Regions from separate parts of the Variovorax sp. dw_954 genome, predicted to be linked through region 2. Evidence: predicted binding sites of a transcription regulator. Region 2 holds the regulator's gene; the other holds the start of a gene.
The links. The regulator LexA, encoded in region 2, represses DNA repair genes until DNA is damaged. The targets are predictions, from matches to a motif close to ACTGTATNNNNATACAGT.

Region 1 (3,902 bases), on a different contig from region 2:
GTTCACTATGCCCCCCGTGTCATCGAATTGCAATCCCCGAATGGCAGGGAAAACCGTGATGCATTGCACACGTTGCAGGTAGTTACCGTCGGTTTCAAAAACGCTGTAGTGAGTTTTTATTCACTTCGTCCAACGAGCGCGCGACGGCGCTATTTCCAGGCGTTGCGCAGGCGATTTCGAAGGTCGATAGCGGCCGCCGGCGGCGGCACGAAGACAGGGCGCTCGGGTGGCGGCGGCCAGGTGACGTGCTCGAAGCCCGCGGCGTCGGCCGCATCGATGAAGCGAGTGCGGCCGGCGTACACATGGCGGTCGCCCCGCGCGGCCTGCTGCGTTACATAGAAGCGCTGCGGCACGACCAGGTGCAAATGGTCGCGCGCACGCGTCATTGCGACGTAAAGCAGCCGGCGCTCCTCCTCCAGTTCGGCCGCGCCCTGGGCCACGTCGGCAGGCATACAGCCGTCCACCACGTTGAGCACATGCACCGAGCGCCACTCCTGCCCCTTGGCCGAATGGATGGTCGACAGGATCAGGTAATCCTCATCGAGCAGCGGCGGGCCGGCGCGGTCGCTGGTGGCCGACGGCGGGTCGAGCGTAAGTTCCGTAAGAAAACTTTCACGCGATGAATAACCCGATGCAAGTCGAGCCAATCGTTCGAGGTCGCCGCGGCGCACGCCGGCATCGTCATGCAGTCGTTCGAGTTGCGGCAGGTACCAGCGCAGCGCCGCTTCCATGTCGGCAGGCCAGGGCGAAGCCGCTGCTCGCAACTCCCCGTAGATGTCGGCAAAACGTTGCCATTCCTGTCGAGTTCCCGACGGCGGCTGGAAGTCCCGCACCACGGCGCCGGGATCGGCCGCCTCGCCCATGGCGTCGAGCAACCGCGACGAGGTGGCCGGGCCGACGCCCGGAATGAGCTGCGTCACCCGAAAGCCGGCCATGCGCCCGCGCGGGTTCTGCACGAATCGCAGCACCGCCAGCAGGTCCTTGACGTGGGCCGCCTCCAGGAACTTGAGGCCGCCGTACTTGACGAAGGGAATGTTGCGGCGCGCCAGTTCGAGTTCCAGCGCGGCGCTGTGGCTGGAGGTGCGGAACAGCACGGCTTGCGACTTCAGCGCGAGGCCGCCCTCGCGGTGCGCCAGGATGCGGTCGCACACCCAGGTGGCCTGCTGCGCCTCGTCGGGCACCAGCACCAATTGGGGCTGGCCGGCGGACGGCTTGTCGGTCCAGAGGGTCTTGGCATGGCGCTCGGCGGCATGCGCAATGACGGCGTTGGACACATCGAGGATCGGCTGCGTGGAGCGGTAGTTGCGCTCCAGCGTGACGATGCGTGCCGCCTGCGAGAACTGGCCGGGGAAGTCGAGGATGTTGCGCACGGTGGCGCCGCGGAACGAGTAGATCGATTGCGCGTCGTCCCCCACCACGGTCAGGCCGCGGCCATCGGGCTTGAGCGCAATCAGGATCGCGGCCTGCAGGCGGTTGGTGTCCTGGTATTCGTCGACCAGCACATGGTCGAAGCGCGAGCCGACGAGTTCGGCCAGGGACGGCTCGCTCATCATCTCGGCCCAGCAAAGCAGCAGGTCGTCGTAGTCGAGCAGGTTCTGCTGCTGCTTGGCCTCGACGTAGCCGCCGAACAGCCGCTTGAGTTCGGCAGCCCATTCCGCGCACCAGGGGAAGGTGTGCTTGAGCACGCTTTCGAGCGGCTCGCGAGTGTTGACGCAGCGCGAATAGATCGCGAGGCAGGTGCCCTTGCGCGGGAAGCGCCGCGTGGTGGCGGACAGCCCGATCTCATGCCGCACCAGGCCCATGAGGTCCTCGGCATCACCGCGGTCGTGGATGGTGAAGTTCTCGTCGAGGCCGATCTGCGTGGCGTGCTCGCGCAGGATGCGAGCACCGACGCCGTGAAAGGTGCCGGCCCAGGGCAGGGCCGGCGGCGCTTCGGAGCGCAGGCCCAGCACGCGCGCCACCACCTGTCCGGCGCGCCTCTCCATTTCCTGCGCTGCCCGGCGCGAGAAGGTCAGCAACAGGATGCGCTGGGGATCTGCGCCCTTGGCGATCAGGTGCGCCACGCGATGCGCCAGCGTGCTGGTCTTGCCCGAGCCGGCGCCCGCAATCACGAGCAGCGGCTCGGGCCCTGGATGCATGACGGCCGTGCGCTGCTCGTCGTTGAGCGCGGCGAGGACCGACGCCAGGCGTTGCGCGGGTGTTTCGACGGCTTGGGAGGGAGCTTCGACGGTCAGCGACATGGGAAAGCGAACTGTACATCCATCCAGCGCACACAGGTCGCAGAGCCGCAGGTGGGGCCCTCACCCCGGCCCTCTCCCCGAGGGGAGCGGGAGGCAAACCCGCACATTGCAAACGCGCGGTCACAGGCGGCAACAGATAATCCGCGCCATGCTGAATATCTTCACGCTCGCCAACGGTCGACTCGTCCAGGAAGAAATCGAGTCGCTGGAAGAGTTGTCCAAGTTCCAGCCGATCTGGGTCGACCTGGAGTCGCCGTCGGTCGAGGAAAAGCGTTGGGTCAAGCAGTACTACGGGCTGTCGATTCCTGAAGACGCGATGGACGAGGACATCGAGGAATCGGCCCGTTTCTACGAGGAAGACAACGGCGAGCTGCATATTCGCAGCGACTTCCTGATCGATGACAGCGAGGACCCGCGCTCGGTGCGTGTGGCCTTCATCCTGAACCAGCACAACGCCGAGTTGCGCAGCCGCGGCGTGCTGTTCTCGATCCACGACGAGGACGTGCCGGTGTTCCGTCTGGTGCGCATGCGCGCGCGCCGGGCGCCGGGGCTGATCGAGGATGCCAAGGAAGTGCTGCTGAAGCTGTTCGACGCCGACGCCGAATATTCCGCCGACACGCTGGAGAACATCTACGACGACCTGAAGAAGGTCAGCGAGAAGGTGCTGCGCGGCAACATGACCGACGCGCTGGCGAGCGAGGTGCTCGGCGAGATCGCGCGCCACGAAGACCTGAACAGCCGCATCCGCCGCAACGTGATGGACACGCGCCGCGCGGTGAGCTTCATGATGCGCAGCAAGATGCTCAGCGCCGAGCAGTTCGAGGAGGCGCGGCAGATCCTGCGCGACATCGAGTCGCTGGACAACCACACGGCCTTCCTGTTCGACAAGATCAACTTCCTGATGGATGCGACCGTCGGTTTCATCAACATCAACCAGAACAAGATCATCAAGATCTTCTCGGTGGCCAGCGTGGCGCTGCTTCCGCCGACGCTGGTGGCGAGCATCTACGGCATGAACATGCAGTTTCCGGAACTGCAGGCCTTGGGGAGCCTGTCGTATCCGTACGTGGTGATCATGATGGCGGCGAGTGCGCTGGTGCCGATGTGGTACTTCGGGCGGAAGGGCTGGTTGAGCTAGGCTCGCCCCCAGGTCGCCGCGTCGCGGCTCTCACCCCCTACCGGGGGCAACACCGGCGGCCCGGCAAAGCCGGTTCCGCGGTGTTTCGCGAACAGCGATATCCTTTCGGCGCCGTTTGGCGGATTCCAGGAAACACGACATGTCGAAACTCAGGGTCGCAAGCTTTTCAATCTCACTGGACGGCTACGGGGCGGGGCCGGATCAGTCCATCGACAACCCGCTGGGACGCAACGGCGGCGAACTGCACGGCTGGGTTTTCCCCACGCGCACCTTCCAGCGAACGCTTTTCGGACGCGATGAGGGAAGCACCGGCGTCGATGACGACTTCGCCGCCAGGGGCTTCGCGAACCTCGGCGCCTGGATCCTTGGCAGGAACATGTTCGGCCCGGTTCGGGGACCGTGGCCCGATCTCGAATGGAAAGGGTGGTGGGGCGCCAACCCGCCGTATCACGTGCCGGTCTTCGTGCTGACGCACCATCCGCGCCCCCCGCTGGAGATGGAGGGCGGGACGACCTTTCACTTCA
Region 2 (3,902 bases):
CAGCCACGCTCACGCCGAACGAATCACTGATCTCGTTGAGCGTGCCCGCGACCAGCATGACGCCGGTGCCGATGACGAAGTTGCCCGCCAGCAGCGCCCAGAGCGCGCCCGGAAGCGGAGGGCGACTCAACGGCGAACCTGCAAGGCGCCAGGATTGACGATGTTGGTCGGATTGCCCTTGATGAAGCTCGCGACATTGTCGAAAGCCTGGCCGAAGTAGAGCTCGTAGCTCTCTTGCTCGACGTAGCCGATGTGCGGCGTGCAGATGCAGTTTTCAAGGCGCAGCAGCGCGTGTCCCTGCAGCGGTGGTTCGCTCTCGAAGACGTCGATCGCAGCGAGACCGGGCCGGCCCCGATTGAGTGCTGCAAGCAGGGCGTCGGACTCGACCAGCTCTGCGCGCGACGTGTTGACGAACAGCGCGGTCGGTTGCATCCGCGACAAGTCCGCCAGGGTCACGATGCCGCGTGTCTCGTCCATGAGCCGCAGGTGCACCGAGAGCACATCGGACATCTCGAACAATGCCTCGCGGCTCGGCGCGATCTGCAGTCCGTCGGATCGCGCCTTGGCGCAACTCGCTTCACGTCCCCAGATGACGACCTGCATGCCGAAGGCCTGTCCATAGCGCGCCACCAGTTGCCCGATGCGGCCGTAGCCCCAGATACCGAGCGTCTTGCCCTTGAGCACCGATCCCAGGCCGAAGTTCGGCGGCATCGAGGCCGACTTGAGGCCGGACTGCTGCCATGCGCCGTGCTTGAGGTTGCTGATGTACTGCGGCAGCCGGCGCATCGCGGACATGATCAGGGCCCAGGTCAACTCGGCTGGAGCAAGCGGCGAACCGCTGCCCTCGGCCACCGCGACGCCCAATTCGCTGCAGGCGTTCACGTCGATGTGGCTGCCCACACGGCCGGTTTGCGAAATGAGCTTGAGCTTGGGCAGCTTCTCGACCAGTTGCCGGGAGATCTGGGTGCGCTCGCGAATCAGGACGATCACGTCAGCGTCTCTCAATCGCACCGACAGTTGGCCGATCCCCTTGACGGTGTTGGTATAGACCTTGGCGGCATAGGCGTCGAGCTTGCTCGCGCAGCGCAATTTGCGCACCGCATCCTGGTAGTCGTCGAGGATCACGATATTCATGGCACGTTATTGTGCCTTGCACCCTCGAAGGCCGTGCGCTGCGTGTGTCGCGCCCGCAAGGATGGCTCAATGCATCAGGCGCCTGGCATCGTCCGCGGCTTCCAGCGCGGCGAGCCGGTCGAGCTCGGCGCAGACATCGGCCATGCGGCCCGAGATGACGACGCGGCCCGCACCGGTGGTCGTGCGCTGTGCATCCAGTATGCGCACCACGCGCAAGGGCCTGGCGCCAGGCGTCGGCTTGCTCGCGGATGCGCGGGCCGTGCATCCGGGGCGCACCGCCACGTAGCGCAGCCCGCTCCGGCGACGCGCGGGCATCCATCGGCTGGCCAGCGATTGCAGGGGCGTGAAGATTTCAGCCAAGGTCAGAAAAGCGATTCCCATGTGAACTCCAGATTGGTCAGAGGTTGAACACAGGCAGGATTTCTTCAGGTCGACCGCAACAGGGTGATGGCCTCTTCGCCATACGCCCGCCACCTGTTGCGTCGGTAATGGCTACATCAGCATCGTGTTCCGGATCAGGCCGACGGCCAGGCCTTCGATTTCAAAGGGCTCGCCCGGCTGCACGATGATGGTGGGGTAGTCGGGGTTTTCGGCATGCAGCTCGATCACCTGCTTGTTGCGCCGCAGCCGCTTGACGGTGACTTCATCGCCGAGGCGGGCGACGACGATCTGGCCGTTGCGCACTTCCTTGGTGGACTGGACTGCGAGCAGGTCGCCATCCATGATGCCCGCGTCGCGCATGGACATGCCGCGCACCTTGAGCAGATAGTCGGGCTGGCGTTGGAACAGCGTGTTTTCGACGTAGTAGGTCTGATCGATGTGTTCCTGCGCGAGGATCGGCGAGCCTGCCGCGACTCGGCCGACCAAGGGGAGCGCCAATTGGGCCATGCCGGGCAGGCCCAGCGAATACTGGCTGGAGCGTGTTTCGTTGATGGCGCGCAAGACCTCGCCCTTCAGGCGGATGCCGCGCGAGGTGCCGCTGACCAGTTCGATGACGCCCTTGCGCGCCAGCGCCTGCAAATGTTCTTCGGCCGCGTTGGCGGACTTGAAGCCCAATTCAGCCGCGATTTCTGCTCGTGTGGGCGGCGCGCCGGTCCGGGCAATAGCGCTCTGGATCAAGTCCAGGATCTGCTGCTGGCGGGCGGTAAGCTTGACGGCAAAGTTCGACAGGTTGAGCATGCGCTTGACTCCTTGCGGCACTGGTTGAATATCCAGTACCTGTATTTTTAACCAGTTTCTGAAAGATGGCAAGCATGGTCGCGAGCAAGGCAGTGAAGGAGTCCAGGCGCGTGGTGGTCCTCGGCACGGGAGGCACCATTGCCGGCCGGTCCACGCAGCCCGGCGACAACATCGGCTACACGGCGGCGGAGGTCGGCGTGTCGGAGTTGCTGGGTGGCATCGAGGTGGCTGGCGTCACGTTGCAGTCGGAGCAGGTGGCACAGGTGGACAGCAAGGACATGGACTTCGCGATCTGGCAGCGCCTGGCCGCGCGTTGCGCGCATTGGCTGGTGCAGCCAGATGTCGTCGGTCTCGTGATCACGCATGGGACCGATACGCTGGAAGAGACGGCCTTCTTCCTGCATTCGACGCTGCGGTCGCAGAAGCCTGTGGTGTTGACATGTGCGATGCGGCCGGCGACGTCGCTGTCGCCTGACGGGCCGCAGAACGTGCGGGATGCGGTAGTCGTTGCGGCTACGGCAAATGCGAGCGGTGTGCTCGCGGTCTGCGCGGGAGTGATCCATGGGGCGCTCGATGTGCAGAAGGTCCACACCTATCGGCTCGATGCCTTCTCTTCCGGCGACGCCGGACCGATCGGCTATGTCGAGGAGGGTGCGGTTCGTTCCGTGCGGAGCTGGCCCTCGACGAGCACACAGTGGTCGCCGGCGGAGATCGACGCAGTTTCAGGCGCCAGTGCTGCGCCTCGCGTGGAAATCATGCTGAGCCATGCCGGCGCGAGCGGCGCGATCGTCGATTCGCTGGTCCGGGAGCATGCAGTTGGAGGCACGGACGCCGTCCAGGGGTTGGTGCTGGCCGCCACCGGCAACGGCACGCTGCATCACGCGTTGGAGGCGGCTGCGCTCAGGGCGCAGGCAGCGGGCATCGCGGTACTGCGCGCCACGCGTTGCTCCAATGGCCGCATCCTGCCCAAACCCGGGGATGCGTTGCGCGATGCCGGCGGGCTGAGTCCGGTCAAGGCGCGCATTGCACTCATGCTTGAATTGCTGACTCGCCAGCCGTCGCGCTGACGCAGCGCGTCGAATCAGGGGCCCGCGTCCGGGCCCCGCTTCTCGCTCTCGCTTAGTTGCTCAACGCCGCGAAGGCCCGTTGCGTGATGTCGTCCACGCTGCCGACGCCGGCGATGGCGCGGTACTTCGGCGCGGCCTCAGGCTCGGTCTTGGCCCAGGTGGCGTAGTAGTTCACCAGCGGGCGGGTTTGCTGGCTGTAGACGTCGAGCCGATGGCGCACGGTCTCTTCGTTGTCGTCGGGGCGCTGGATCAGCGGCTCGCCGGTCACGTCGTCGATGCCTTCGACCTTGGGCGGATTGAACTTGACGTGGTAGGTGCGGCCCGATGCCGAGTGCGAACGACGTCCGCTCATGCGTTCGATGATGTCCTCGAAGGGCACTTCGATTTCCAGCACGTAGTCGAGCTTGACGCCTTCGGCCTTCATCGCCTCGGCTTGCGGGATCGTGCGGGGGAAGCCGTCGAACAGGAAGCCATTCGCGCAATCGGGCTGCGTGATACGTTCCTTGACGAGATTGATGATCA

Region 1: a site for LexA is predicted at 2,251-2,268, ahead of HB681_RS17385 (ATP-dependent helicase). Genes of this name have one in related genera too.

Annotation. Positions count from the first base shown of each region.
Region 1 covers NZ_JAAVVD010000010.1:147,291-151,192, forward strand. The annotation lists gene HB681_RS17385 (ATP-dependent helicase) at 150-2,240, opposite strand; gene corA (magnesium/cobalt transporter CorA) at 2,389-3,378, shown strand; gene HB681_RS17395 (dihydrofolate reductase family protein) at 3,518-3,902, shown strand, end outside.
Region 2 covers NZ_JAAVVD010000048.1:2,883-6,784, forward strand. The annotation lists gene HB681_RS36630 (MFS transporter) at 1-130, opposite strand, end outside; gene HB681_RS36635 (D-2-hydroxyacid dehydrogenase family protein) at 127-1,134, opposite strand; gene HB681_RS36640 (hypothetical protein) at 1,201-1,515, opposite strand; gene lexA (transcriptional repressor LexA) at 1,627-2,313, opposite strand; gene HB681_RS36650 (asparaginase) at 2,388-3,380, shown strand; gene adk (adenylate kinase) at 3,433-3,902, opposite strand, start outside.